One region of the Pseudoalteromonas sp. P80D2 genome, then DNA from elsewhere that is predicted to be linked to it. Evidence: predicted binding sites of a transcription regulator. Region 1 holds the regulator's gene; each other region holds the start of a gene.

Region 1 (10,606 bases):
CAATCCTGTGGCTATCGCAAATTGAGTGCGGTGACGCTGCAACATATTGCGATCAATCTTTGGCGAAATTTCAATGTTAGCAAATGGCTCTGCAACAACAGTGTGAATGCCTAGCTCTTCAATTAGGAGCCTATCTAAGCCTTCGATCATAGCAGTGCCGCCAGTCAGGACAATGTAATCAACTTGATCTTTACCACTGGTTGTTAAGAACATCTGCACTGCACGACGAACTTGTTGTAATAATGAAGTTTGGAATGGGGCTAAAACTTCGAAGGTATAATTTGGTGGTAAGTCACCCGTTGTTTTACCAATTTCAGCTTCATCAAAGCTTTTGTTGTAATACGCAACAATGCTATTGGTATACTGGTCGCCACCAAATACTTGGTCACGGGTGTAAATTGTTTCACCTTCTTGTACAACGCTAACCAGCATCAGCACAGCACCAATATCAACCACAGCGACACATTTATTGTATGCATCACTAGGTAATTGTTGATAATACACATCCATTGCTCGACTTAGCGCATAAGTTTCTACATCGACAACCGCAGCTTTTAAGTTGGCTGTTTCAAGAGCACCAACTCGCGCTTGCACACTTTCAGTTCGCGCAGCAGAGAGAAGAACATTCACTTTACTTGGATCAGCTTCATTGATGGCAAGTTTTTCAAAATCGATATTTACTTCATCAAGTGGATATGGGATTAAACTATCAGCTTCGATGGCAATTTGTGACTCTAATTCAGCATCTGTTAATGATACATCCATAAAAATCACTTTCGTAATTACAGTTTGACCTGAAACAGCTACTGCTGCGGTTTGCACTGATTTAGGAATTTTTCTTTTTAGTTTAGCGATAACATTACCTATCGCTTCTATGTCTTGAATAGAACGCTCAGACATAGCGCCTTTAGGCATAGGTTCAATAGCTAACGCTTCAAGCCGCAAACCTGCGTCTGTCTCTTGCAACAACACTGCTTTTATACAGTGCGATCCGATGTCGATTCCTACCATCATAGATGAAGGCTTTTTAAATAGCTGACTTAGCATGTTTGCAACTTGGCCTTTGTTTTAATAATAAACAAGTTATAATTTTTATCTGAAAAAATATTATTCATTTTTTAATCAATATATACTAGCAGTCTCCGATTCTAATTGGGAGTCCATTTAGGGAAAATATAAGTGATTTTATTAAAGCGAACTTTACAATTTATTATCATCTGCTCATTTTTAGGACTAATCACTTTAGTTGGTCTATACTATTACGTTAAACCTGATATTCCTAGCGTACAGGTTCTAAAAGACGTTCAATTACAGACACCTATGCAGGTATTCTCACGTGATGGATTATTGATTAACCAATTCGGTGAAAAACGCCGCATTCCCGTTACAATAGACCAAATCCCCCAACCATTAATCGATGCAATTTTAGCAACAGAAGATAACCGTTTTTACGAGCATATTGGTATCGATCCAATTGGTATCGTACGTTCAGCCATTGTACTCATATCTACAGGCGAAAAGAAACAAGGCGCAAGTACTATAACCATGCAGCTTGCCCGTAACTTCTTCTTAACTAGAGAAAAAGCATACATTCGTAAGGTCAAAGAGATCTTCATCGCTTTACATATTGAAAGTATATTAAGTAAAGACGAAATCCTCGAATTATATTTAAATAAAATTGAATTAGGTAACCGCGCTTTTGGTATTGGTGCAGCAGCACAAGTTTACTACGGCAAAGACCTCAATGAGCTTACTTTAGCGCAAATGGCGATGATCGCTGGCTTACCTAAAGCTCCTTCAGCCCTTAACCCTATTCGCAACCCTGTACGCGCAAAGGCACGTCGCAACGTTGTACTAGGCCGTATGTATACCGAAAAGTATATTACACAGAGTGAATACGAAGAGGCTATCAATGCACCAATTACAGCTAAATTCCATGGTGCAGAAATTGAAGTGTACGCCCCTTATATCTCTGAGATGGTGCGTGCTGAAATGGTTGAACGCTATGGTCATGAGCGTGCTTACAATACTGGTTTCAAAGTTTACACCAGTGTTGATTCAAATATTCAGCAAGCTGCACAAGATGCCATTGTTGATAATCTACACGCTTACGACATGCGTCATGGCTACCGTGGTGCTACGGCTCAGTTATGGGACAGCGAAAATGAAAGTCCACTTAACCAAGAAGAGATCTTATCTAAATTAAAAGATGTCAAAGAGTTTGGTCCACTATTAGCTGGTGTTGTAACTAATGTCGCTGAGCAATCAATTGATGTGCTATTAAAAAGCGGCGAACAAGTGACGGTTGAGTGGGATGGTCTAAAATGGGCACGCAAATATATTACCCGTTACCGTCAAAGTTTCGCACCAAAAACGGCTACTGAAATTTTATCAGCGGGAGCGCAAATTTGGCTGCGTAAAAATGCAGATGAAAGCTACATTCTTAGCCAAGTGCCAGAAGCATCGAGCGCACTTGTTTCACTTGACCCACAAGATGGTCGTATTAAAGCCATTGTCGGTGGTTACAGCTTTGAACAAAGCCAATACAATCGCGCAGTTCAAGCAAAACGCCAGGTTGGTTCAAACATCAAGCCATTTATTTATTCAGCAGCACTTGAAAACGGCTACACACTCGCTTCAATTCTTAACGATGCACCAATTAATCAATGGGATAAAAGCCAAGGTGTTGCATGGCGCCCTAAGAATAGCCCGGCGGTTTATAATGGCCCTATCCGAATTCGCCGTGCACTCGCTCAATCGAAAAACGTAATTTCTGTCCGTTTACTACGTGGTGTAGGTCTTGAACGTACTGCAGATCACTTACTTAAGTTTGGTTTTTTAAATAGTGATATTAATCGTAGCGAGTCATTGGCCCTAGGTAGTGCCTCAATCACTCCTCTTGAACTAGCTCGCGGGATGAGTACTTTCGCCAATGGCGGCCACTTAATTACCCCTTACTTTATTTCTGAAATTCAGGATTCTGCTGGTAATGTGTTATTCAAAACAGAGCCAGAACTGGCCTGTGATGAACCAGAGCAAGTTGTTACACCAGAGTTTGCATCATTAGATGATAACCAATTGGATCAAGCACAAAGTGTGAGCACGCCACGTTGTGCTCCGCGTATCATTTCAAAGCAAAATGCATTCTTAATTTCGCAAGCTATGCACAGCGCAATTTGGGGTGGTGGTAGCTGGACTCACAAAACAGGCTGGAGTGGTACAGGTTGGCGTGCACAGGCCCTTGACCGCCGTGATCTAGCAGGTAAAACAGGTACCACCAATGACTCGGTTGATACCTGGTTCAGTGGCTTTAACCGCAATGTGATGACCTCGGTATGGGTTGGTTTTGATAACCCAGGAAAAGCCCTTGGCCGTTCGACCTACAATAGTAACCTCGATAAGTCACAAATCTCTGGTGCAGAATCGGGTGCTAAAACCGCGCAACCTGCATGGGTCGACTTTATGCGTGCTGCCCTCGATGGCATGCCAGAAGCACCTATTGAGTTTCCTGAAGGTTTGGTATCGGTTCGTATCGACTTAGCAACAGGTCTTTTAAGCCATAAGAATGACTATACCAGTCGTTTTGAATACTTTATCAAAGGAACAGCACCAACCAAGTACGTACTCGATCAACCAACAGACGTATTTGAAGAAAAGCTCACCACAGAGGAAGAGTTGTTCTAAATAACTAAGTTGCTATAAGACATAAAAAAGCGCCCTTCTGGGCGCTTTTTGCTTAGCTATTTAAACTAAGATCAGCAAAATTATTTTAGGTTATTTACCAGCCAATATAGGTCTGAATGAACCCCAGCGGCAGTGACTTCTTTACCCGCTCCAGGGCCTTGGATCACCAACGCATTATCTGTATACCACTGTGAATTGATCACAAAAATGTTATCGCCCGGTTTAAGGCTGGCTAATACATCATCTTTACCAACATTGACTAAACCAACCTGAGCCTGAACCTTACCATCAACGAGTGTAATAGCACCGGTGTAGCGCACCACTTTGTCTTCTGCCGCAGCTTGGGCTGCTTTTTCTGTCATGAATTCATCGAGTAGCTGTTTGTTTGCAAGAAAATCTTGCCAGCTACCTGCAGCAAGCTGTTCAGGCATTAGTGGTGTCAAAGCAATATCATCTAGCTCTAAATCAAGGCCTAGATCACGCGCTAAAATCAGTAGTTTACGCTGCATATCACGGCCAGATAAGTCTTCACGAGGATCTGGCTCTGTATAGCCCATTTGCTGAGCTTGAAGCACTAAATCTGAAAACGGCACGCTGCCATCATAACTGCTACATAACCACGATAAAGTACCCGAGAATACCCCTTCAATACGGTTAATGCTGTCTCCGCTATTTTGCAAATCAGCTAAAGCAAAGTTAATCGGTAAACCTGCGCCCACACTGGTGTTATAACGCCACAACAAGTTTCGCTCAGCCAAATTAGTGCGTAGGTTTTGATACCAGCTATTTTCTGCGGTACCCGCATATTTGTTTGCACTGATCAAATGACAGTTAAGCTCTACAAAATCAGGATACAACTGACTAAAAGCCTCACTGGCAGTGATATCAATCACCACTTTGTGCTCATAATCTAGCTCATTGATACGTGCTAATAACTCAGCTTTGTCGTAGCTTTGCGCTTCATTATGCCACTGCTCTTGCCATGTTTCGGTATTTAAACCACTAGCACTAAAAAGCATTTGCTTAGAGCGTAAAAGAGCTACTACTTTTACTTTGTACTGAGCAGATAAACGAGCAAACTGAGTTTGTAGTTGCGATAAAAACACTTCGCCTACATTACCAAGGCCAGCAACAATAATAGCAAGCTCTTGACCTTTGTTTACCAGCTTGTCATGTAGAAGAGTTAAAACATCACTATCAATTGCCTGATCGTTTAAGATCAACACATAGTTATCGTCTTGTTGTACAAAACGAGGATGAATGCTTTGCTCTTTTAAAAGCGCTGTTGCTTGCTCTGTCAGCGCAATTACATCAGCCGTTGGTGCAACCACTGCACAACCACTTAAATTTGACTCGACAATATTGGCACGGCCCGCTAAGTGGCTGACAACTTGGTGAGTGCTTTGACCTGGCACTAATAAGTAAGTATCTCCATCTTTAGTAAAGTGGTGCAGGCTGTGTTGAATTAATTGACTAAGCTCACCGACTTCACCACTGCTTAGTTTATCAACCCGTAATAAATCGATGTTATCTAAGGTAGTAATAAAACGCTTTGCTTTACTATAACCTTCTTTGACTACTTCGGTTGGCGTTGCATCACAATCAAAACTACTTCTTACCACCAATTTAATTTCTGTGTCTTTTAAAGGCGACAAGGTTTTTGCATGCAATACTGGGTTACCTAAACGCGCTAATAAGTTAGCTTGCTCGCGGCACACCTTGGCATACTTAACTGCATTTTTAACTTTACGAGGATCAGTACTAAATACCCCTTGTGTGTCTGTCCAGATAGACACTTGCTTAGCAAAAGTATAACTCGCTAACAAAGTGGCACTGTAATCACTACCATTGCGGCCTAATGTCACCGTATTACCTTGGCAATCTGCAGCTATAAAACCCGTTACTACGTTGATATGTGTTCTGCTAATCGCATCACTGCATTGCTGTTGGTTTTTTTGATGTAAAAGCTGACCATCATTTAGAGTAAATAGCTGCCTTGCATCAACATCTTGCGCATCAACACCTAACTGATTTAGGTAAGCGGCCAATAACCGCGCCGACCACACTTCACCATGAGCAAGTAAAGGTGCTTCAAGTAACTGCTGCTGACTAATTAATTCATTTAATACGGCAAGTTCATCTTTTAACTGTGCCAAAGCCTGTTGTTTATTCTGACCGGTAAGTAGCTGCTCAATTAAAGCCCGTTGATTGTTATCAATAAGCAATAGAATATCGCTAACAGCCTGGCTATCTTGCTGCTGGTAACTTTGCCAAAGCTTTACCAGAGTATCGGTTGTTTTACCCGATGCCGACACAACGATGCAATCGCCCTGCTCAGTATTCGCAAGAACAATGTTCGCTACCGCATGGTAACGATCTGCCGAGCTTAAGCTTGAACCACCAAATTTATGAACAATATTTACCATTTCTTCTACCACAATGCCGTATGTGCTGGCGTTAACTTAAATGACGTGTTTTGTTGTGTATCTTGCTGTGCTTGCTTAGCTTCAGCTTTTGTAACTTGCTGGCCTTGACCTGGTTTTACTAAATTGAAAACACGGTCTAAATCTGCAATGAGATCTTTTACGTCTTCAATGCCTACAGAAATACGGATCAGCGTATCGCCCACACCAGCTTCAAGGCGCGCTTTAGGCTCCATGCCTGCGTGGGTCATTGTTGCAGGGTGACAAATCAAGCTTTCTACCCCACCTAGCGACTCAGCAAGGCTAAAGTCTTTAAGGCTGGTTAAAAACGCTGCGGCATCGTTAATGTCGCCTTTAATATCAAAGCTCACCATGCCACCAAAACCGCGTTGCTGTGCTTTAGCAAGCTCATGTTGTGGGTGAGAAGCAAGGCCTGGGTAGTAAACTTGGCTTACATAAGGTGAACTCTCTAAATACTCAGCAATGGCAAAGGCATTTTCTTGGTGCTGCTTTAAACGTACATTTAAAGTACGTAAACCACGAAGCGTTAAGTAGCTGTCAAATGGTGCACCAGTAATACCGATATTATTCGCCCACCAAGCAAGTTCATCGCCTAGCTCTTGCGTTGCAGCAATCACTGCACCGCCCACTACATCAGAGTGACCATTGATGTATTTAGTGGTTGAGTGCACAACAATATCAACACCAAACTCAATTGGGTTTTGTAATGCAGGTGATAAGAAGGTGTTGTCAGCCGCAACCAAAGCACCGCACTGCTTAGCAATGCTAGTGATTGCTTTAATATCTGTTAAACGCAAGATTGGGTTACTTGGCGTTTCAATCCAAATCAACTTAGGTTTAATCGCTAAAATTTCTTGGAGATTTTCAGATTTAGTTAAATCCAAAACTTTTAGTTTTAACAGGCCACGTTTTTCAAGCGAGGTGAATAAACGGTAACTACCGCCATAACAGTCATGTGGGATCACTAACGTGTCGTCACTGTTTAATAGCTGAGTTGCTAAATGCACAGCAGACATACCTGTTGCAGTGATAATACCTCTAGCACCACCTTCAAGCTCAGCTAAGGTTTCAGCTAAGATATCGCGATTTGGGTTACCACTGCGACCATAGTCATACTGGCGCTTAGTATCAAAATCAGCAAATGAATAGGTGGTTGATAAGTAAATTGGTGGTACAACCGCACCATGATGTTTATCGGCTTCGATGCCGTGACGAACAGCAATCGTCGCTTTATTTTTTTCGCTCATTTCATCACCTATTCTTAAATTGGATGTTTAGACGTCTAAAAGGTTAGATGATCAAATATGAGAAGTCAAAGCATTTATGGCTTACACATAGAAGTTTATACATTTACACCACTAGATGGCTAAATAACTAGTATTTGACTATCTTTTTTAAAGAGATAGAATTTCCGCATCTTGCGCTGTGAATAAGGCGTAAATCACTGACAACCGAGGCAACGAAACAACTTATGGCTAAATGGAACGGTGAATACATTCACCCATATGCAGAACACGGTAAAAAATCAGAACAAGTAAAAAAGATTACCGTATCGATCCCACTTAACGTATTAAAAGTATTAACTGACGAGCGTACACGCCGCCAGATCAATAACTTGCGTCATGCGACGAATAGTGAGTTATTGTGTGAAGCTTTCTTACATGCTTTTACAGGTCAACCATTACCAAATGATGACGACCTACGTAAAGACAACCCTGAAAAGGTACCTGAAGAAGTTAAAAGAATTATGCAAGAAATGGGATTAGATATCCCAGTGCTTGATTCAGAATAAGTATTTCGGCCATCGGATCACCGCCGATAATCGCAGATATAAAAAAACTCAGCCTAGGCTGAGTTTTTTATTGCGCGATATACCTAATAGCTAATTAAGCTTAACGCATGTAATCTTCTGGCATGTCGATTTGCGCCACACCCGACTCTACTGCTGCTTCAGCAACAGCACGTGCAATACGTGGTAATAAACGCGGATCCATAGGCTTAGGAATGATGTACTCGGCACCAAACTCAAGTGACTCAACGCCAGCTGCTTTTAATACTTCACTTGGTACAGGCTCTTTCGCGATGCCGCGAATAGCATGAACTGCAGCAATTTTCATTTCATCATTAATTGCCGTTGCACGAACATCTAACGCACCACGGAAAATGAATGGGAAACAAAGCACGTTATTTACTTGGTTAGGGAAATCTGAACGACCCGTTGCCATAATTAAATCGTTACGCGCACTGTGTGCAACTTCTGGAGCAATCTCAGGATCTGGGTTTGAGCATGCAAACACGACTGGCTTATCAGCCATCAGCTTAAGATCATCTGCTGTTAACAGGTTAGGACCTGATACACCAACGAATACGTCAGCATCAGCAATAACATCTTGTAATGTACGCTTATCGGTATTGTTAGCAAATAATTGCTTATACTCGTTTAAGTCATCACGACGTGTATGGATCACACCTTTACGGTCAAGCATATAAATGTGTTCACGTAGTGCGCCACACTTAATTAAAAGCTCCATACAAGCCACAGCAGCAGCACCGGCACCTAAACATACGATGATGGCATCTTCGATGTCTTTACCTTGCACTTCAAGGGCGTTAAGCATACCAGCAGCAGTTACAATAGCTGTACCATGTTGGTCATCGTGGAAAACTGGAATATCACAGCGCTCGATAAGTGCTTTTTCGATTTCAAAACACTCAGGCGCTTTAATATCTTCAAGGTTGATACCACCAAACGTATCAGCGATGTTAGCAACCGTATTAATGAAATCTTCTGTTGTGCGGTGTTTAACTTCAATATCAATTGAATCAAGACCAGCAAAACGTTTGAATAGTAACGCTTTACCTTCCATTACAGGTTTTGATGCAAGCGGACCTAAGTTACCTAAACCTAAAATTGCGGTACCGTTTGAAATAACTGCAACCATGTTGCCTTTGCCTGTGTATTTATAGGCATTTGCTGGATCAGCAGCAATTTCACGGACTGGTTCAGCCACACCTGGGCTATAAGCTAAAGCGAGATCGTTAACCGTTTCGGCTGGCTTGGTTAGTTCAACACTAATTTTACCTGGAACGGGGTGAGCGTGGTAATGTAATGCTTGTTCACGAAAATCTGACATAACGCGATAGTATCCTGCAAAAAGTTAAAAAGTGAGAGAGCTTGCATCAGTACGATACCTGTAATGTATAAAAATTCCAAGTATTATCAGGTCTATCCTGTTATATGCTATATCGCTTAATTTTAAAGGATTTCCCAACAATTTCTGTGCATAGTTGCGATTAATCAGACATAAAAATTCACCTATTTATGACCTTTTAAGCACGTGTTTTTGTATTTTATACGCACGTACACTGCAATTAGCCGAAGTTAGCCCAAAACAGCCATTTCAACGAAGTTCACAGCATTTACTCACAAAGTTATTTAAATTTATTATTTTTAATAACTTTTATGAAAGTTTATACAAAAAAGAATATAGCCAAGGGGTGGCACTTTGTCTGCAAAATTAGCGACATAATGTGCATAACAGCCAGAAATAGTTATGCAAGATACATAAGTGAAGATGATGAGTGAGTAGCAATGTTAATAAAGAATTTTGTGAATTTTAGGCACAAAAAAAGCACCCTAAGGTGCTTTTTTTAACTAAACAGCAGAGATTACTTCTTGCTGCTAAGTGCACCGAAGCGCTTGTTGAAACGATCAACACGGCCGCCAGTGTCTAAAATCTTTTGCTTACCAGTGTAAAACGGGTGACACTCAGAACATACGTCTAAGTGGATGTCTTTACAAAGAGTTGAGCTAGTTTCGAATTTGTTACCACATGAACAAGTTGCAGTGATAGCTTCGTACTTAGGGTGAATACCTTCTTTCATAGGGAACCTCTAGTTAAGGCCGTATCGCTCTCCAAACCCGAAGTCTGGCACCATACGCAGTTAATACAATTAATAGGCCGCGTATTTTATAGCTCAAGAAGCCTTACGACAAGCTTTAAATACATCTTTCGCTAAAAAAATAACCAAGTGGAGCCTTGTTCAGTATTTGTTGGTAGGTTTTTAACTGCAATTTTAGTACATTATCTTTCTATCATTGTTTCAGTTGAGTTGTTATGCACTTTGTAGAAGTTGCCATAAAAGTCCCTTTACAGCGTACCTTCGATTATAAAGTTGAACAGCTGCTGCATAGTCCTGAGTTAAAGCCAGGTATGCGCGTTCGCGTGCCATTTGGTAGCCAAAAAAAGGTTGCCGTGGTCTTGGCTCTTAAAACATCAACCGATGTTCCCGCTGACAAAATAAAGCCGATTATTGATGTTATAGACGACACGCCTGTTTTATCTGAGCAACACTTAGCATTACTAAAATTCACAGCACGCTACTACTGTTACCCATTGGGCGAGACCATTCATACGGCACTTCCGGCTGCATTAAGGCAAGGCGAATGCCCAGATAAAACCAGCATCAACATGGTT
Region 2 (10,606 bases), on a different contig from region 1:
ATGACGAGCCGCTAAACGGCGATGGTCTTTATCATAACCACCCCCAATTACGGTTGCGACAGGTACATTGTGCTCAAGGCAACGTTTGAGAACTAAATGGTCCCGTTGTGCTATCCCTTGCCAGCTTATATCAAGTTTTCCTAAGCCATCTTGCTGCCACACATCTACACCTGCATCATAAAGCACTAAATCTGGGTTTAGGGTGTTTAATAAATAACTCAGCGTATCGTCAACAATGCCTAGGTATTTATTATCAGCGACATTCGGTGCTAAACCTATGTCTAAATCGCTGGCTGACTTTCGAAACGGAAAATTCTTTTCACAGTGAATAGAGCAGGTATAAGCATAGGGCTGATGCGCCAGCATTGCTGCAGTACCATCACCTTGATGAACATCTAGGTCAAAAATAAGTATATTGGTCACTTCACCACTTTTTATCAGGGTTTCGCTGGTAAAAGCGAGATCGTTTACCATGCAATAGCCTGAGCCAAAATCAGTATGGGCATGATGAGTGCCACCGGCTAAGTGACAAGCGATGCCATGTTTAAGTGCTAAACGTGCTGTTTGTAAGGTGCCTAGAGGCGCAGTAAAGGTACGTGCCATCAGCTCTTTTGACCAAGGTAAGCCAATACGGCGCATCGCTTTTTCATCTAAGCGGTTGTGCCAAAGGTCGTGGATATAGTTTTCGCAGTGCACTAATTCAAGAGGTTCAGGGCTGCCAAGCACTGGTTGAGTTAGGTTGTCATTTATTAATCCAAGGTTTTGCACATGCTCATATAAATAAGCAAACTTACTCATTACAAAGCGATGGTTAGGATCGAAACTAAACGAATAATTAGGATGATACACCAAGGGTAAGTGGGGATTTAACTGCATAGCTCATTGAATAGCTGAATTTGCTACAGCATAACGAATCTACCGACAAATGTTTACTCTGGTGTGTGAATTAAATGAGCTAACTCGCGATGTAATAATGCTTCGTCACCCAGATTGAGCTCAATCAATCGTTTTAAGTGAGTAATACTATCAATATCAATATGTTCGCAGCGAAGGCCTGCATGCTGATGCTCAACATGGCACAGCTCCACTTGCATTTTAATCTCGATAGTTGACTCTGGCAGGGTGAAGATTAAGTCAGCTTTACTATGAATAGGCACTAAAAATGAATCACTTTTAGTAATGAGCGCACCTTGTAAAGATAAATCAAGTAACTGACAGTGATAGTCGTTATCTTCGATACGAAGGATCGCAGGGCAAGAAAATAATACCCGCGAAAACTCTCTGCGTTCATTCATAGCTGTATCTCCCACTTTAGTTACTTAATGAGTATAGATCATAATGGAGTGAGTGATAGTAAAGCTTAATGCAACAAAAAAGCCCCTAAACAGGGGCTTTTTGAGTATCAGCTAATTAGCCAATTTTTTTGTATTTAATACGCTTTGGTTGTGCCGCTTCTGCGCCTAAGGTTTTCTTCAACCACTCTTCGTATTCTGTGTAGTTACCATCGAAGAAGTTAATTTGGCCTTCATCACGGTAATCAAGAATATGTGTAGCAATACGGTCAAGGAACCAACGGTCATGCGAGATACACATTACACAGCCAGGGAACTCTAAAATAGCGTTCTCAAGTGCACGTAGTGTTTCAACGTCTAGGTCATTGGTTGGCTCATCCAGTAGTAATACGTTGCCACCTGCTTTTAATAGCTTAGCTAGGTGTAAACGGTTGCGCTCACCACCTGATAGGTCTTTAACGAATTTTTGTTGGTCGTTACCTTTGAAGTTAAAGCGGCCAACATAGGCACGGCTTGGGAATTCAAAGTTACCAATTTTTAATACGTCTTGGCCGTTAGAGATTTCTTGGAAAACAGTGTTGCTTTCGTCCATGTCGCCACGGAACTGATCAACCGTTGCAAGCTCAACAGTGTCACCAACAATGATCTCACCGCTATCTGGCGTTTCTTCACCACTTAGCATTTTGAATAGCGTCGATTTACCCGCACCATTGGCACCGATAATACCTACGATAGCGCCTTTCGGCATTGCAAAGTTTAAGTCATCGATTAATACGCGATCGCCAAAGCTCTTCTTCAGGCCTTTCACTTCGATAACTTGGTCACCTAAGCGTGGACCCGGTGGAATGAATAGTTCATTCGTTTCGTTACGCTTTTGGTAATCGTTTTGCTGAAGCTCAGAGAACTGTGCCATACGTGCTTTAGACTTAGCTTGACGGCCTTTCGGGTTTGAACGAACCCATTCAAGTTCTTGCGCGATTGATTTTTGACGTGCTTTTTCAGATTTCTGTTCTTGTTGTAAACGTAAATCTTTTTGCTCAAGCCACGATGAGTAGTTACCTTCCCAAGGAATACCTTCACCACGGTCAAGCTCTAAAATCCAACCTGCTACGTTATCTAAGAAGTAACGGTCGTGGGTTACAGCAACCACGGTACCTTCATAGTCGTGTAAGAAGCGCTCTAACCAAGCAACTGACTCAGCGTCTAAGTGGTTGGTAGGTTCGTCAAGAATAAGCATATCTGGTTTTTCAAGTAGTAAACGACAGATCGCAACACGGCGACGCTCACCACCCGAAAGGTGTTCAATTTTTGCATCCCAAGGTGGAAGGCGTAATGCATCAGCTGCACGCTCTAACACGTTGTCGATATTGTGACCGTCGTGCGCTTGGATGATAGCTTCTAATTCGCCTTGCTCTTTAGCAAGCGCATCGAAGTCAGCACCGTCCATTGCATACTCGTTGTATACTTCATCAAGGCGGTTTAGTGCATTTTTAACTTCGCTAACTGCTTCTTCTACCGTTTCGCGAACTGTTTTGCTTTCGTCTAGCACAGGCTCTTGCGGTAAGTAACCGATTTTAGTGCCTGGTTGAGGGCGAGCTTCACCTTCAAAGTCTTGGTCAACACCAGCCATAATGCGAAGTAACGTTGATTTACCTGCACCGTTAAGACCTAGCACACCAATTTTTGCGCCTGGGAAAAAGTGTAAAGAAATATCTTTTAAGATAGTGCGCTTAGGTGGCACAACCTTAGAAACTCGACTCATCGAGAATATAAACTTATCTGGTAACACCATGAAAGGAGCCTTCAATTTATAAGAAAAATTAACAGCGTATATTGTATACCCAAACCACCTCAAGGTGCGAGTTTCAGTTGGAATTAAAAGCGATTTAGGCAAGGCATTGATTGCAAACAATAGTGGTTCTATTGTTAAAATCAATAACGCAGTATAAATCGCTTTTAAACCAACCCTTTGGGCGCTTCACAGGCACTTACTCTCATCGTTGTTACTTTTTAAAAGGGACTGCCATTCTTGCAAAGTAACGCCTTGATATTAAGCTCCTGTGAAACGCTGAATTCTGCATCTTGAGGAGGCTTGGGTATAGATGCTCTGTCGCGTATACGTCAACGAAACAGGCTTTTATGGGCTTTGCTTTCAAACAATTAAAATTCATTTGGACATCTAAACATCTAGAGGTTGAAATTTCTAACTATCCGTTCATAATTAGCAGTCAGATAAGTATGCTCGGAGCCAGCTATGCCCATTACAGTAAAAGATGAATTGCCTGCCATTGCAAAGTTACGTCAAGAAAACGTGTTTGTAATGCCAAAAAGTCGTGCTAAAACGCAAGAAATCCGCCCAATGCGTTTGGCCATCTTAAACTTAATGCCAAACAAAGTTGAAACCGAAGTGCAGTTTATTCGCTTGTTAGCAAACTCACCGTTGCAAGTTAATGTTGAGCTGTTGCGCTTAGATACCCATCGCACCAGTAGTAACTCTGAGCAGCACATGGATACGTTTTATCGTTATTTTTCAGAAGTGAAAGATAATAACTACGATGCCATGATCATAACAGGCGCGCCGCTTGCTCATTTAGAGTATGACGAAGTTGCTTACTGGGACGAACTAAAAGTTATTTTAGATTGGGCAGAGCAGCATGTGACGTCTACGCTGTTTTCGTGTTGGGCGGCCCATGCGGGGCTTTATCATCACTATGGTCTTAAACGTGATTTGAAACCAAACAAACTCAGTGGCGTATTTACCCATAAAAGCTATTTTGACCATGCAGCGCTAACGCGTGGCTTTGATGATACCTTTTTAGTGCCACATTCTCGTTATGGTCATATTGATATCGATAAGATCACTGCCTGTGAAGAGCTGGTGGTGCTTGCCGGATCAGAGCGAGTTGGTGCCTACTTAATTAAAAATAAATCAGGCAGCCAAGTGTATATTACTGGCCATCCAGAGTACGATGCTCATACCTTAAAAGGGGAGTATTTACGCGACCAAGAAAAATCAGCAGATGCGCCTAAGCCAGAAAACTACTTCCCTGACGATAACCCAGACAACGAACCGTCGAAAACGTGGCAAAGCCATGCCTTTTTATTGTTTTCGAATTGGTTAAACTATTATGTGTACCAAACTACACCGTATGATATTAACTTAGTTAGCCAAGATGTAAGGACTAACAACTATGCCGAGTAATGCAGTGAATAAACGCGAACAATTAACCGAGGCGCTAAAACAGCGAATTTTAATCCTCGATGGCGCGATGGGCACCATGATCCAAGAATATAAATTAGAAGAACAGGATTATCGCGGTGAGCGCTTTAAAGACTGGCATGTACTTATTAAAGGCAATAACGATTTATTAAGCCTGACTCAGCCAAAAATCATTGCTGATATTCACCGTGCTTATTTAGAAGCGGGTGCCGATATCATCGAAACGAATACCTTTAATGCCACGACTATTTCGATGGAAGATTACGACATGGCGAGCCTTAGCCGCGAAATCAACCTCGAGTCAGCGAAGCTTGCACGCAGCGTGTGTGATGAACTTGAAGTAAAGGATCCTAGCAAACCGCGTTATGTAGCCGGTGTGCTTGGGCCAACGTCAAAAACCTGTTCTATTTCACCAGATGTAAACGACCCAGGTTATCGTAATATCAACTTTGATAAGCTAGTGGCTGCCTATGTTGAGTCTACACTGGCATTAATGGAAGGTGGTGCTGACCTTATTTTGATAGAAACCATCTTTGATACCCTTAATGCAAAAGCGGCTTCGTTCGCTGTAGAAGAAGCATTCGAGCAAGCTGGTCGTAGTTTACCTGTGATGATATCAGGCACCATTACCGATGCCTCAGGCCGTACTTTATCAGGGCAAACCACAGAAGCATTTTATAACTCAATCCGTCATATCAAACCGCTATCAATCGGCCTTAACTGCGCCCTTGGCCCTGACTTACTGCGCCAGTATGTTGAAGAGTTATCGCGCGTTTGTGAAACCTTTACCTCGGTGCACCCAAATGCAGGTTTGCCAAACGAGTTTGGCGAATATGATTTAGAAGCTCCTGAAATGGCAAAAGAAATTATTGATTGGGGCAAGTCTGGCTTTATCAACATTGTAGGTGGTTGTTGTGGCACGACACCGGCTCATATTAAGGCGTTTGCGAAAGGCCTTGAAGGTGTTAAACCTCGCCAATTACCTGAGCTTGAAGTGCGTATGCGCTTATCGGGCCTTGAAGCGTGTAACTTAAACTAGGAAACCGACATGACTGACCAAATTGCTGTATTTACTAACGTCGGTGAGCGTACCAATGTAACAGGCTCGGCTAAGTTTAAGCGCTTGATCATGGAAGAAGATTACGAGACTGCTCTCGATGTTGCCCGTGAACAAGTAGAAAATGGCGCGCAAGTGATTGATATCAACATGGATGAAGCCATGTTGGACTCGAAAGCGGCGATGGTAAAGTTTTTAAACTTAATTGCCTCAGAGCCTGATATCTCAAAAGTACCTATCATGGTCGACTCATCTAAATGGGACGTGATTGAAGCAGGCTTAAAGTGTATTCAAGGTAAGGCCATTGTTAACTCAATTTCACTTAAAGAAGGTGAAGAGCCTTTCATCCGCCAAGCTAAGTTAATTAAACGCTTTGGTGCTGCTGCGGTTGTAATGGCGTTTGATGAAACCGGGCAAGCAGAAACTGCTGATCGTAAGTTCGAGATTTGTCAGCGTAGTTACAAAATACTCGTTGATGATATTGGCTTTCCGCCAGAAGACATTATTTTTGACCCGAACATTTTTGCCGTCGCAACGGGCATTGAAGAGCACGATAACTACGCTGTTGAGTTTATCGAAGGTACGCGCCGAATCAAGCAAGGCTTACCGCATTGTAAAGTGTCGGGCGGTGTATCGAATGTGTCGTTCTCGTTCCGAGGTAATAACCCAGTGCGTGAAGCTATTCACTCTGTGTTTTTATACCACGCGATTAAAGCGGGTATGGATATGGGCATTGTAAATGCTGGCCAATTAGCGGTTTACGACGATATCCCCGAAGAGCTGCGCAAAGCTGTAGAAGATGTGATCCTCAATAGCGACCCAGGTGCTGGTGAGCGACTTGTTGAACTTGCACCAAAATACTCAGGTATGGCGCAAGCAGAGAAAGTAGAAGATTTAGAGTGGCGTACTTGGCCTGTTGAAAAGCGCCTAGAACATGCGTTAGTAAAAGGCATTACCGAGTATATTGACGAAGATACTGAAGAGTGCCGCAAGAGCAAAGCTAAGCCTATCGAAGTGATTGAAGGTCCGCTGATGGACGGAATGAACGTAGTAGGCGACTTATTCGGTGCAGGTAAAATGTTCTTACCTCAGGTTGTTAAATCTGCTCGTGTAATGAAACGCGCCGTTGCTTATCTTGACCCTTTCATTGAAGCCGAAAAAGAAGAGGGCGCAACCAATGGTAAAGTGGTTATGGCAACCGTTAAGGGCGACGTACACGACATTGGTAAGAATATTGTAGGCGTTGTACTGCAGTGTAATAACTACGAGGTTATCGACCTTGGTGTGATGGTGCCGGCAGAGAAAATCTTGCAAACCGCCATTGACGAAAAAGCCGACATTATTGGTTTATCAGGGCTTATTACCCCTTCGCTTGATGAAATGGTGCATGTTGCGAAAGAAATGACCCGTCGTGGCTTTGAATTGCCGCTACTAATTGGTGGTGCAACAACCTCTAAAGCGCATACCGCGGTTAAAATTGAACCTCAGTATGATAAAGGTGTGGTTTACGTCAATAATGCCAGCCGCGCTGTTGGGGTGGTTTCTAATTTACTGTCGAAAGAGTTAAAGCCGGCATTTTTAGAGAAAACCAAGGCTGAGTATGAAAAAGTACGTGAACAACAAGCACGTAAAAAGCCGCGCTCAAAACCAGTTACTTTACAACGTGCTCGCGACAACGCTGTAAAACTTGATTGGGACAACTACACACCACCTGTGCCGAAAAAGCTGGGTGTGACTGAGTTTAAAGATGTTTCGATTGCGACGTTAAGACAGTACATCGACTGGACTCCTTATTTCATGACGTGGTCAATCGCTGGTAAGTACCCACGTATTCTTGAAGATGAAATTGTAGGTGAACAGGCTAAAAGCTTATTCGCTGATGCCAACGCAATGCTTGATGAGCTTGAGCAATCAGGTGCGCTGCAACCTTTAGGTGTCATTGGTTTATTCCCTGCAAACCGAGTAGGGGATGACATTGAGATTTACACCGATGAGTCGCGTACAACGCTTTTAACTACATCGTGTCATTTACGTCAGCAAACGGAAAAAACCGACTTTGCTAACTACTGTTTAGCTGATTATATTGCGCCAAAAGGCACTCCTGATTACTTTGGTGCTTTTGCGGTTACTGGTGGTCTTGAAGAAGATGACCTTGCCGATGCCTTTGATGCTAAGCAAGATGATTATAATAAGATTATGGTTAAAGCCGTTGCAGACCGTTTAGCTGAGGCGTTTGCTGAGTACTTGCATGAGCAAGTGCGTAAAGAGTATTGGGGCTATGCGGTAGATGAAAATCTATCGAACGATGAACTTATTCGTGAAAACTACCAAGGTATTCGCCCAGCGCCAGGTTATCCTGCTTGTCCTGAACATACAGAGAAGAAGAAAATCTGGCAGTTACTTGATACCGAGCAGCGTATTGGCATGAAGCTAACAAGTTCATACGCAATGTGGCCGGGTGCGGCGGTTTCTGGTTGGTATTTCTCTCACCCTGAAGCTAAGTACTACGCAGTGGCGCAAATTCAAAAAGATCAGGTTGAAGATTACGCTAAGCGTACCAACATGACTCTTGCAGAAGCCGAGCGTTGGTTGTCGCCTAATTTGGGCTATGAACCAGAATAATAACCTTTAGTTATTAGCTTTTGTTTAAATTAAAAACGAGCCCCCAAATGGCTCGTTTTTTTATGCTCATTTTTTATCATACTTTTTTCTTTTTAATTGTTTTAATACTGGCAAATTCCTTCTAATTTATATATTTGTGTTAAAGTTATACCAATTCGCTTAATAAAGTGGTCTATTTTGAGGCAATAAAACCTCGTTGATAACAAGGCAAAAATTTCGTTATTTAGTTGTTCTAAATGAGAAATTTTTAACGCAGGTAGCGACAGGTTTAATCCCTCAAAATGATTAAGTATTATTGCGGATTGGTATTGTTGAGATTGATCAAGAAATCTAAGGTGAAATTGTGATTGATACAGTGAATGCAAGTGACAAAGATAAAGCACGATTTTTACGTGTTTTTGCATTTATTGGTTCGATCACCTCGTTTTTAATGGCGATCACCAGCTATCAAGATGGTTACCATGCCCTTAGCTATTTATTGATTATTGGCGGCTTTGTGTTTGCCTCACCTTTCGTTATTAAAAATCGTGACGAAACCATAGCAGTACTTATGCTGTACGCTCTCTATTCGATGATGTGTTTTTTAATCGTCTCAGGAGGTAGTAATGGCACGGGGCCATTGTGGTTGTTTATCGTATCTCCTGTGACCTTTTTTATTCGTGGTTTAAAGCGCGGAGCGTTCGATCTTATCTTGCTTGCCATTATTATCTCGGTGCTTTTCTATTTTACCGATCAATTTGGTTATTACAGTTATCCGAGTCATTACTTTCCTACACGTGTCATGCTGTGTTTCTCGATTTTATGTATTTTGGCTGGCTTCTACGAATATTACCGTAACAAATACAGTTTGCAGTTAATGGAGCAACTTAAGCTTAATCAAAAGCTTGCTCGCACTGACGCAATGACAGAACTCGCTAACCGTCGCTACACAACTGAATGCTTGCAAGATAAGCGCTTTGGCGAAGGGGCTGTATTCTTGCTGATGGATGTTGATAACTTTAAGCAAATCAACGACACCTACGGTCATCAAGTGGGTGATGAGGTGCTGATATTCTTTGCTGATGTCTTTAAAGAAGTGTGCACAGAAGAAGATGTTATTTCCCGTTGGGGCGGCGAAGAGTTTTTAATAGTGATCCCAACAGGGTATGAGCTTAGAGCCAGAAAAGTCGCTGAAAGAATCCATAAGAAGCTTGCTGAAAAGCCATTTACGAGCGGCCAGCATCGTTTTCATGTTACCTTAAGTATTGGCTTGTACGTGCGTGTCGCTGATGAGAGCGTGGATCACTGTTTGAACATTGCCGATAAACGGCTTTACCGCGCTAAATCGCAAGGTAAAAATCAAACGGTTGCTGAAGTCGATTTAGCAAAGCATGAGCCTGCTTGATAAATAAAGCCGCAATTAGCGGCTTTATCTATTGCTCAAATTAATGGCTTTTTTCAAAGTCGCTGACTTCACGCTCAGCTTCTTCTTTCGATTTACCGTATTTTTGCTGGATTTTACCAACAAGCTCTTTACGGCTACCCTCAATCACATCTAAATCATCATCGGTAAGGTCACCCCATTTACGTTGTGCTTTACCTTTCAGCTCTTTCCAGTTGCCTTCTAAACGATCGCTGTTCATCATAATCTCCTTACTTTGTTAAACATTCATCTTAGTAAGAGCAATCGCTGTACCAATTTGGTGAAATTTATTAACTAATTGATTTATAGTTGTTTTATGATTTTACATATAATGAGTGGAATTTAAAAGTTTGCAATTACTACGTAGTTTTTAGAATCAGCCTGTAATATTTTCTGTTGCGCTAGTTTTTAGATACTTAGTGGCTCTTAGAGGTATAGCGATTGATTATCCGCGTGTATTCTTCAGTTGATTTTAGTTTACGCAAGTTCTCGTTAAACTGGTCTCTTAAGGCTTCGTCTCGAAATAAAAAGCCACTGGGGTTTTTGCCAAATAACGCAAATCGTTGCACAGGTTTAGAGACATCAATTTCGTCATTGATATTAATTAACGCTCGATAATAATCAAAAATTTTACCGTCCATCTGGATCACTTCGTAGCGCTCTCGATACAAAAGCTGTACTTGTGCAAGCTGATCATAGGTTTCTGCGTATTGTGGGTTTTCTCTGGCCATTGCTTGATATTCTGGTGAGAGTAATTCTTTTGCACCTTGCCATGAAAGAACACTAAAGTGTTTTAATTGTGCAATTGAACTAAGCTGCAGGTTTTGCTTGGCCAGACTAAAAGCAAAGTTCTCGTAGCTGTAAGCAATATCTGAAAAGTAACCGCTCATTTGATGGGTTTCGATAACTTTTTCATTAATATCAGACACAACATCAACTAAGTTCTCAGTATACAAAGGGATCCGCCTTGCATAGGGAACGTAGACAAAGTGTATTTGATAACCGTGAACACC
Region 3 (10,606 bases), on a different contig from region 1:
CAGTTTACTGTAACGGTAAGTGATGGTGTTGAACCGATGGAACTAGGTGTAGCTGTGACGGTAACGGCACAAGAGACAACCGTTGTTCCTGAAGAAAAAGCGAAATCATCAAGTGGTTCACTTGCATGGTTAACAGTTCTATTAGCTGGTTTTGCAGGTGTTCGTCGCCGCGTAAAACGAGGCTAAGTACTCCCTAAGTATGTTATGTGACAAAGGGCCTTCGGGCCCTTTTTTTGGCCTAGAAAATCGTGTTGTATATTTTAATAACCAAAAAGAATAACTAACAACTGAAAACCTATGTAGCAAAATGTACAGGCTATTTTATATTTTTTTCAGTGTGTTAGTTTGAAGATAGGGCGTAAATTAACAGTCTACGCCGCTTTGTTGGTCAAAAAAATTATACAATAAAGCGCGCAAGCGATATGATCGTCCCGGATTAAGTAAAGACTAAAGACTCTTTGGTAGTATTAAGTTGTCATAGTAATTGTTATTTATGACATAAAGGTGAATTGCGTTAATGAAGAAATTGTTTGGCTTAGTATGTTGTTTAACTGCATCCACTGCGTTTGCGCAGGCTGATGTTAAACAACCTCAATTAATTAAAAAGTCGACAATACATGCCAGTATCACTGTGGGTTACGGGGGCATTGAAAACCCGGTACTTGATGCAGACGATGTCACTTCGCCAATTCTGCCAAGCTTTGCTTATTACGGTGATAACTGGTATTTCGATGATTTCTCTGTTGGCTACAGCCTCTATGAAACAGAGAACTTCTACGTTGATTTACTTGGGCGCTTTAATGATGATGGTTTTTTCTTTGAGCTGGATGGGGTAGATAAACTCTATGCCACCGGTGTTGTTCGTTCGAGCTCTGGGCGACCTACATTACCTACCGCATCACCGATTAACCTAACGCCTATAGAGCGTGACCTTTCTTACATGGCGGGGCTGTCATCGGCAGTAAACGTGTATGATAATATCTGGTTAAGTGCTGCGTATGTCCATGATGTAACCAATGTTCATAATGGTTATGAAATCTTGCTAAACGGCTATCAAGTATTTGAACTGTTTTCTGGTACTGCTGGCATTGAGGCGGGTATTAATTATAAAAATGAAGAGCTGATCGATTATTACTACACGGTTAATCCATCAGAAAGCAAAACGCGTTTACTAAGCTACAATTTAGAAAGTGCCACGAACTTCTACTTAAAAGTAAGTTACGAATATCCTATTAGCGACAGTTTCAGCCTTGACTTCAAACTTAAGCACACATGGCTTGATAGTAACTTAGCTAACTCACATATGATCAATAAAAACGGTTATTTCTCAGGTTTTACGGGAATTACTTACCACTTTTAGGCCAACTAATGGTGATCTCTGCACCGCCTGTTTGCGAACTGTTAGCCAAGCTAATTTTACCGCCATGCCAACTGGCAATACGATACACAATATAAAGTCCTAATCCATAACCACTCGCTAGTTTATCTCCTTCACCTTGTTTAAAAGGCTCAATTAACGCATCCGCATTAATTGGTAAGCCAGGTCCATCGTCTGTAATGCTTATACTGTAATAGCCCGCTTGTTCTGTGCTACTTATATGGATAGAGTGTTTTGCGTATTTTGTGGCGTTGATCAGTAAGTTTTGTACCGCGATTGCCATAAAGCTTGCTTCGCAATAGGCTGTGTCTACTTCAAGCGCAGGAATGAATTTGAGTTCTTTGTATAAATCAAATTTAGCAATTTCTGTGTTGATCAGTTTAGCTAAGTTAACTTTCTCCTGATTAAACACACTTTGTTGGTGCTCTAAGCGAGCGAACGATAAGTACTGCTCTAGACGTAATTCAATCTCATCGATATCGCGTTCTATTTGGCTACTTTCTTGAGATTCCAAATCGGCAATCGACAAAGCAAATCGCATACGGGTAAGGGGAGTGCGAATTTCATGAGAAATAATACGCGATAAGTCATTATGTAGCTGAACAAACTTATTGATGCGCTCAGACATATGAGTGAAGGTGCTGGCTAATGGCGCAATAGATGAATTTGGTTTTATATCAAGCTCTATGCGTTGCGGTTTTTTACTAAAGCGATGAGCTGCGCGTTGTAATAAGCTCAAATCGCGAAATACTGGGCGAATGAATAATAAGATCATCGAACCAAGTAAAAAGTAAAAGGCAAAAAAAGCAAGCCAGTCAGTTTTGGCTTGCGAAATCAAAGAAATGGGGCCAACTTTTTGGATGCTGCCGTTATTGCCTTTGAGGTATATATACTGCTGATTGTTTTCGGTGACGCTGATAATGCCATCTTTATCGAATTTAGCTTGTAATGAATCAGGTAAAACAAGCTCGTTTTGGTTAAAGGAGCTGATCCTCGTTTCTTTTTGCTCAGCTATTTGAGCAAGTTCAGCAACACTTATTTGCACACTCGGTATGTGCTCAGAAAAAAACTGATTATAAAGCTGGCCAAAAGCTAAAACTAAGGCAATTAAGCTTACCGTGATAATTAAGTACAGCTTAAAAAATTGTTGCTTCATATTTTTGAAATATCCAAGCTGTATCCTTTACCTCGTACAGACTTGATATCTAGCGTTTCTTTTTGCTCGCTAATGGTTTCTTTAAGCTTTTTACGTAAACGGCTAATTTTTAAATCAATCGCTCGGTCAAGTCCGTCATACTCACGGCCAATAACATGCTTGAATAATACCTCACGAGAAACCGGTTCAGGGGTGTTTTTCGCAAGGTAGGCAATGATCTCAAATTCACTTTCATTGAGATTCAATGCTGTGTTATGAAAATAGATATCGCGTTTTTTACTATCGATACGCAAAATATCAATTTGGTGCGAAAAGTTATCTTGGCCAACAGTGTGGGCGATAATCGTTTTAACTTTGGCGAGTAACAGTTCAGGCTTAATGGGTTTTACAAGGTAGTCGTAAGCACCTAGGTTTAAGCCCTTAATTTGTGATTGCACAGAATCCAGTGCCGTTAGAAAAATAACAGGGCAACTGTACTTTTCTTTCAATTGAGAAATTAGCTCAAAGCCATTGCCATCCGGTAGCATCACATCACAGATGATCAGTGAAGGCATGAAGGTGATTTCACTGCTACGGTACGCCTCGGCAGTATTAAATACATCTATGGTATAGCCATGCTTTAACAAAAACGTTTGTATTAAGCTTGCTAATTTCACATCATCTTCAATTAAAAAAATATGCTGCATTATAAACTCCAGCCAAAGCGCCGTTTTATTCGGTAATCTTTAGCTTCATAGCTTGCTATTGACAGTAGTTGTTGCTTAACAACTTGATTGCTCAATGGATCAATTAATTTCACTGTAAGCGGATGCTCAGTCTTAACCGTTAATTTCTCGATAATTAAACCACCTTGTTTGTAACACTGCGTATACTGAGGACGCTGAGTTATTTCTAAACAAAGTTCTTTAAAGGGAGCAACACGAAAATGAATCTGTATATTAAACTCACAGGCTTTTTGTTTTGCATCTGTCACACACACGGTGGGTGAGACTTTAAAAAAAGGTTGCTCGGGACTGTCATCGCTTAAACAAAGCGACGAAAAGCAAAGACAAAAAAACAGTAATAGCCAACTAAATCGGTTTATCATTTAACCAAGTCTCTGTTTTTTAGAAGTCTTTTCTTCAAAGTAACAATAACCATCGAAAGCTGATGTAACCTGCCCAACTCACTTTGAGTACTCATTTTTTTGCCGTTTATTATAATTATTATTTATGCAGCCTATGAGTGGCGATTACACGATAAAAAAGCGTGTCTATCATACCTCATTTATCGTTATAGCTACAAATAGGTGCTATGCAAAGCCAGTAATTTCAACCTATTGGCGTATTTTCTTTATATTCTAAAGTTAGCTTGTTGTTTTAAAAGGGAAACTGAATTTATATTTAGTTTTAGCTAATAGTTTTTCACTAAATTTAGTTGGGCCTTAGTCTTTACTATTCTGCGTTATTTGTTAATTGTTTCGTACAAATTGATACAATTTAAATTTAGCCTATCAAAACCACTATTTTAGCTCATGCATTTAAACATATGCTGAGCGCGTGATTAATAATTAACAGATTCGACCTCTATTTTCATTTTATCTGGTAGTATAGTCAGGTTATAAGTAGTTTAAGCAGTGAACAATTATGTTAAGTCCTTATTATCAGCAACATGCTGATTACGTTTCTATCTCACGTGAGCAAGGCTGTCGTTTTGCCAAGTTAGTGGCTGATGATTTCAATCCTTTACATGATAAAGATGCCAAAAAGTTTTGTGTGCCGGGCGATTTACTTTTTTCGCTGGTTTTAAACCGCTATGGCATCAGTGAAAAAATGGAATTCACGTTTGCAGGCATGGTTGATGAAAATTCAAAGCTGACTTTCCCTGAAGGGGCTGATGAGTTTGCGATCACCGATGGCGAAAAAGTCATGCTAAAAGTGAAACGAGAAGGGGCTATTAGCCAATGTCCTGAGTTAACAAATAGCTTAATCAAAAACTATGTTGAGTTCTCTGGCACGACTTTCCCGCACGTGATTATTCCATTGATGGGGAAGCAGGATGTGATGATCAACCCAGCCCGCCCAATGGTGATTTACGAATCAATGCTGATTAACCTTGATCGCCTTGATATCAGCGCACCTGAATTACAATTTGCTGAGCCTGATTTTGAGTTTACTGGCAAACGCGGCAAAATCACGCTTCGCTTCAACCTGTTAGAAAATGGCGAAAAAGTAGGGTCGGGTGAAAAACACATGCTTGTGTCTGGCATTCGTGATTATTGCCAAGCAACAGTTGATGACCTAATTAGTTTTTATAATCAACGTAAAGAATCACTTAAACCAGCGTAATCTTTACAATTGCTACAAAGGGCGCTCATTGCGCCTTTTTTGTTGCTGATGTTCCGCGTACAATAGCGCTTTTATAGCCAAATGTACTTCAGACTATGTCAGTAGCGACCTTTTCAGAATTAAATCTTGACCCTGCATTGCTAACAGCCTTGCAAGAAGAGAATTATCACACCCCCACAGCAATTCAAGCGCAAACAATCCCACTTATTTTAGCGGGTGCAGATGTAATGGGCAGTGCACAGACGGGAACGGGCAAAACCGCCGCGTTTGTTTTACCACTACTGCATAATTTGTTATCTGCTGAAGTACTCCCTGATGCCGTTAAAGTCCTAATTTTAACGCCGACCCGTGAGCTCGCTCAGCAAGTATTTGCAAGTGTAGAGCGTTATGCAGCGCATACTGAAATAAAAGCAGCACTGGCTTATGGCGGTGCTAGTATTGGCCCACAAATTAAAGCCATAAAAGGGGCGCAGATTGTAGTGGCAACACCAGGGCGTTTACTTGATCATGTGATCAAAGGCAGTATTAAACTTTCCAGCATTAACGCCTTGGTATTCGATGAAGCTGATCGCATGCTTGATATGGGCTTTATTGACGAAATTAAACGCATCTTGCGCCATGTGCCAAAAGAGCGCCAAACTTTACTTTTTTCAGCCACATTTGACGACAGCATCTTTAAACTCAGTAAGCAGTTATTAAATGATCCTAAATTAGTTGAAGTGAATAAACGCAACTCAGCAGCGGTTGAAGTTGAGCAGCTAGTATATGCGGTTGATGAAGACCGTAAACGCGAGCTGGTATCACACATGATTGGCATGAAAAATTGGCAGCAAGTACTGATATTCACTCGTACTAAACAAACCGCCGATGTGCTTGCTAAAGAAATGTGTAAAGACGGCTTAAAAACCGAATCTATTCATGGCGATAAAAGCCAAGGTGCGCGTGATAAAGCACTGCAAAATTTTAAATCAGGTGCGACAAGAGTACTGGTTGCGACAGATGTTGCTGCCCGAGGTCTTGATATTGCCTCACTCAAGTATGTGATTAACTATGAGTTGCCTTATGTGGCTGAGGACTACGTACACCGTATTGGTCGAACAGGGCGTGCTGGCGAGAAAGGGATGGCGATGTCGCTGGTTAGCATCGATGAGCAGTGGCTATTGGACGAAATAGATATCTTACTCGACACAAGGCTCACGCCGCAGTGGTTACCAGGGTATGAGCCTGATTTAACCAAAGAGCCAAAGCAAGTTCGTAAAAATACGAATAAGGCACGCCGCTCTCGTGATAAAAAACGTATTTTAGGGCAAAAAAGTAGGAGACGTTCCTAAATCTGGCATATATTTATACTATCCTCCGGCTAAAGTTGAGAGTTTAGTATGTTAGAAGAGAATAAATGGACGTTCCGCCGCGCTGATAAACAGTTCTCCTTAGAAAAGTGGCAGAAAACAATTGATCTCATGACCGAGTTGTTTTCTGCTCCCGCAGGCTTCATCGTTCATAAAACAGATGATGTCTATCGTATTATCGTCTCCAGTGAGCAACAAGAAAATCCCTATGATGCCGGGGCTGAATTAAGCGCCGACGATAATATCTTCTGCAAAAAAGTACTGCGTGACATGGCACCGCTTTATGTTGATCACGCCAGTCAAGATAGTCAATGGGATGACAGCCCACTGGTAAAAGATGGTTTTGAGTCTTATCTTGGGGTGCCAATTAGCTGGCCAAGTGGTGATCCGTTTGGCACCTTTTGTGTTATGGATTTTAAACAAACCCATTATCAACAGAGCTTTTTAGAACTAATCGAGCAGCTTCGCGATATGGTTGAAGATGACCTTGCACTGTTAGACAACTTTACGCAGATGCGTGAAATTGCCATGCTCGATTCACTCACTAATATTTATAACCGCCGTGCAATAGATCTGCTTTGCCAACATAAATTAAATATATCGAAACGTCTTGGTTTTGATATTAGTTGTTTATTTATCGATATAAATAGCTTTAAACCACTCAATGATACGTATGGCCATGAAGTGGGCGATCTCGCACTGATTTGTTTAGCTGACACGATGAAAGAATGCCTACGTGAAACCGATATTATCGGCCGCTTAGGGGGTGATGAGTTTATTGCGTTATTGCAAGTTCAGCCCGGTGATTGCGTAGACAGCATCGCTGATAAGCTAAACACCACTTTCCAAGTGAATTTAGAGAAGAGGGGCATTCCTGTCACGAGCTTAAGTATTGGTTCAGGGGTAATAGCTCAGCCAAAAGAAAACTTTGCTGAGCTATTAAAACGAGCAGATGAAGACATGTATGAGAAAAAGCAAGCCTCTAAGGCTGCACGTTAAGCTATTTGCTTCTCAGCTAGGTTTAATTCCATGGTTGCTTTAAGTAAACGATAAAGGTTAATTGACGCATCAATTTCTTCTTTACGATTGGTTAAGCTCTCAATATTTAAACCTAGCGGTACATCTAAATGTGCGCAGCTTTGTAAAATTAAGTCGAGATTCTCACGGCAAATACGCACTGATTCACTCAATGTATTTGCCGAATCTAACATACGGTACTTAGTTGCTTCTGGTACTGAGATACCTAACCATTCCATAAACTCTAAGGTTTTTTCACCACCACAAGGGGTAAACGTTAGAATAATGCGTTTTGGTGTTGTGCCTTGTGCTTTACAGCTACGCGCATAGCTAGTGATCAAATCAATCGTTGCTTGAGCATTGTAAACCGCTTGCGAGATGAAAAACTTACAACCTTGTGCTGTTTTTTCAACTAAACGCTCATGTTCATTGCGTTTGCTGGCATGACGCTCTGCAATAGTAACGCCACCTAAAAATACATCATTGTTCTGTTTTGCCAGCGTTTTATATGCATCAGGTAGGCTTAATTTGATATCGCCATGAGATGATGGACTACCCACTAACACTAAGTTTTTTAGTTCAAAGTCGTTACGTGTTTCGTTTAACCACTCGGTAAACTCTGCTTCTCCACGCTGGGCAACACTTTTATAAGTGATCACATCAAGTTGCGACAAGCTACGTAGTAACTGACTGTATTCACGGGGATCTACCGTTTCTTTAAACGGAAAAGGACGCGGCTTTGCAATACGGCTACTTTCATCTTGAATGTCGTAGATGATTACACCATCGTATTCAATTTCGTGTAAACGACCAAGTAGCTTCTGAGCAATGGTCTCAAGCTGTGCTTTATCAGTACCTGACTTTGGTGGTGTGGTACCAATTAGGTAGACGCCTTGATTGGTGTCTTCAATTTTCTCTTGTAATGATAAAGCCATAATCCTCATTCCAGCTCGTGCTAATGTCTATGACAAATAATATAGCAGCCATTTAGACGTCTAGATAGATTTTTTTCTTGAAAGTTTTTCAATGACTATGAATTTTACTCAAGTTTAAAGCTGAGCGTTTCGCAAAATTGACACACCTGTTTACATAAATTATTGCTCTGACCCTCATATTTTCAGGCGCTTTGATGCATAATCAAGCAGCAATGATTATGAGAAAAATAACTAACAAGGGAACATTATGAAATTTAGATTATTAGCAACCAGTGTTGCTGTAACACTTGCTTTAAGTGGCTGCGCAAGTAACTCACAGTCAACTATGGTTAAAGAAGTCGAAATTGAGCAGCAAGTAAGCCAAGATGATAACCGTGTATTTAGCCAAGATTATCTATTAGAAGAGCTTGAGAATGGCCTTCGCGTGATGGTCGTTAAAACAGATTACCCTGATGTTGTGTCACTGCAAATTCCAGTATCGGTTGGTTCACGTAATGAGGTTGAAGCAGGTAAAACCGGTTTTGCACACTTCTTTGAGCATATGATGTTTAAAGGCTCTGAAAAATTCCCACAAGATGTGTATTCAGATATTTTAAAAAACTCAGGTGTTGATAATCGCGCGTATACGACTAACGATTACACTAACTATCACTTAAACTTCTCAAAAGAGCACTTAGATAAAGTGCTCGAAATTGAAGCTGATATTTTCCAAAACCTGACTTACAGCGAAGAGCAGTTCCGTACTGAAGCGCTGACTGTAAAAGGTGAGTATTTAAAGAATAATGCTAGCCCAATTCGTAAGTTACTTTCTGCGGTTCGTAACGAAGCATTCGAAAAGCATACCTATAAGCACACCACCATGGGCTTTTTCGAAGACATTGAAGCCATGCCTGATCAAATGGCCTATGGTAAAGAGTTTTTCGCTAAATTTTATAAGCCTGAGTATGTATCTTTAGTCATCGTAGGTGATGTTGATCCACAAGAAACCATGGCAATGGTGAAAAAGCATTGGGGTAATTGGAAAAAAGGCGATTACCAAGCAGATATCCCTGTTGAACCAAAGCAACAAGCCGCAAAATATGTACATGAAAAAAATGATGGTTTACCAGGCCACTGGTTGCTTGTGTCATACAAAGGCACTGCATGGGATCCTACTCAAAAAGACCGTGCCGCTCTTGATTTGATCTCACAGCTGTATTTCTCTAACAACTCGGCACTTTATCAAGAGCTTGTTGTTGATAAACAAATTGCCAGCCAAATGTTTACCTATAACCCAGATACTAAAGATCCGGGTTTACTACATGTTTTTGTAAAAGTCGAAAACGAAGCGGACCTTGCGAAAGCCCGTGATGCGATTAACCGTACTTATGCGCAAGCACGTACTGAGTTAGTTGATGCACAAAAGTTAGCGGATTTAAAATCAAACCTAAAATACAGCTTTATTAATGGTCTTGATTCATCGCAGTCAATTGCGTCAACGCTTGCAAGCTACATGCATTTTGAACGCGACCCTGAGGTTATTAACCAACTGTACGCAACTGCTGATAGCATCACGCCAGAAGATATCAAAGCGGTAGCAAACAAATATTTTGTTGATCCGAGCCGTACCACGGTGACAATGTCGGCGCTTGATAAAGTGGCTGGTTTTGAGCAAGAAGTTGATTTAAATGCCTTGGTTGCCAGTATTGAGCAAGCCCCAACAGAGCGTCACTTTAAAGTACTTGATAAAACCAATAGCTCACCACTGGTTGATGTTAACTGGTTATTTAATACCGGCGCAGCGGCTGATCCACATGGTAAAAAAGGTTTAGCAGCACTCACTGCAGCGATGCTAGCGCAAGGTGGCTCAGAAACGATGAGCTACAAAGATATTCAAAAAGCGTTATATCCACTAGCGGGAAGCTTTGGCTATCAAATCGATAAAGAGATGATTTCACTACGCGGCCGTGTACATAAAGACAATGCCGCGCAGTGGTATGCACTTGTTAGCGACCAGTTGTTAAACCCTGGCTTTAGAGAAGATGATTTTAAACGCCTGAAAAAAGAGCTTATTGATAGCATTAAAGCAGGTCTGAAAGCGTCAAATGACGAAGAGTTAGGTAAAGAAGTGCTATATCATCAGCTTTATAAAGGCCATCCGTATGAAAGCTATAACTATGGTGATTTATCAGATCTTGAAGCACTGACACTTGACGATGTAAAAGCGTTTTATGCTAACCAGTTTACTCAATCTAAATTAACAGTGGGTCTAATTGGTGCGATTCCGAGTGATGTTAAATCGACTATGCTAAAAGATTTAACATCGCTTCCGCAAGGTAAAGAAAGCCGCTTAACGATCCCTGATGCGCCAGAACTTAAAGGTCATCATGCAACGATTGTTGAAAAATCAGCGCAATCTACCGCTGTGTCATTTGGTTTCCCAATCGATACAATTCGTAGTAGCG

Evidence for each region. The regulator MetJ, encoded in region 1, represses methionine synthesis genes. The targets are predictions, from matches to a motif close to TAGACGTCTAGACGTCTA.
Region 2: the regulator MetJ is predicted to act here: its motif matches at 3,465-3,482, upstream of VRK28_RS12265 (homoserine O-succinyltransferase).
Region 3: the regulator MetJ is predicted to act here: its motif matches at 8,208-8,225, upstream of VRK28_RS05270 (methylenetetrahydrofolate reductase).

What each region holds. Positions count from the first base shown of each region.
Region 1 covers NZ_JAZDAR010000028.1:66,529-77,134, reverse strand. Annotated here, with positions in the region: gene VRK28_RS07445 (pilus assembly protein PilM) at 1-1,047, opposite strand, end outside; gene VRK28_RS07440 (penicillin-binding protein 1A) at 1,180-3,684, shown strand; gene metL (bifunctional aspartate kinase/homoserine dehydrogenase II) at 3,765-6,110, opposite strand; gene metB (cystathionine gamma-synthase) at 6,116-7,375, opposite strand; gene metJ (met regulon transcriptional regulator MetJ) at 7,600-7,920, shown strand; gene VRK28_RS07420 (malic enzyme-like NAD(P)-binding protein) at 8,021-9,262, opposite strand; gene rpmE (50S ribosomal protein L31) at 9,798-10,013, opposite strand; gene priA (primosomal protein N') at 10,247-10,606, shown strand, end outside.
Region 2 covers NZ_JAZDAR010000047.1:64,051-74,656, forward strand. Annotated here, with positions in the region: gene VRK28_RS12250 (histone deacetylase family protein) at 1-876, opposite strand, end outside; gene VRK28_RS12255 (PilZ domain-containing protein) at 930-1,295, opposite strand; gene ettA (energy-dependent translational throttle protein EttA) at 1,411-3,084, opposite strand; gene VRK28_RS12265 (homoserine O-succinyltransferase) at 3,547-4,494, shown strand; gene VRK28_RS12270 (homocysteine S-methyltransferase family protein) at 4,484-5,551, shown strand; gene metH (methionine synthase) at 5,561-8,191, shown strand; gene VRK28_RS12280 (GGDEF domain-containing protein) at 8,535-9,575, shown strand; gene VRK28_RS12285 (CsbD family protein) at 9,616-9,813, opposite strand; gene VRK28_RS12290 (substrate-binding periplasmic protein) at 10,010-10,606, opposite strand, start outside.
Region 3 covers NZ_JAZDAR010000026.1:97,010-107,615, reverse strand. Annotated here, with positions in the region: gene VRK28_RS05310 (S8 family serine peptidase) at 1-186, shown strand, start outside; gene VRK28_RS05305 (MipA/OmpV family protein) at 518-1,360, shown strand; gene VRK28_RS05300 (ATP-binding protein) at 1,344-2,534, opposite strand; gene VRK28_RS05295 (response regulator transcription factor) at 2,531-3,220, opposite strand; gene VRK28_RS05290 (DUF3019 domain-containing protein) at 3,220-3,621, opposite strand; gene VRK28_RS05285 (DUF3581 domain-containing protein) at 4,160-4,861, shown strand; gene VRK28_RS05280 (DEAD/DEAH box helicase) at 4,957-6,192, shown strand; gene VRK28_RS05275 (sensor domain-containing diguanylate cyclase) at 6,241-7,209, shown strand; gene VRK28_RS05270 (methylenetetrahydrofolate reductase) at 7,206-8,162, opposite strand; gene VRK28_RS05265 (M16 family metallopeptidase) at 8,410-10,606, shown strand, end outside.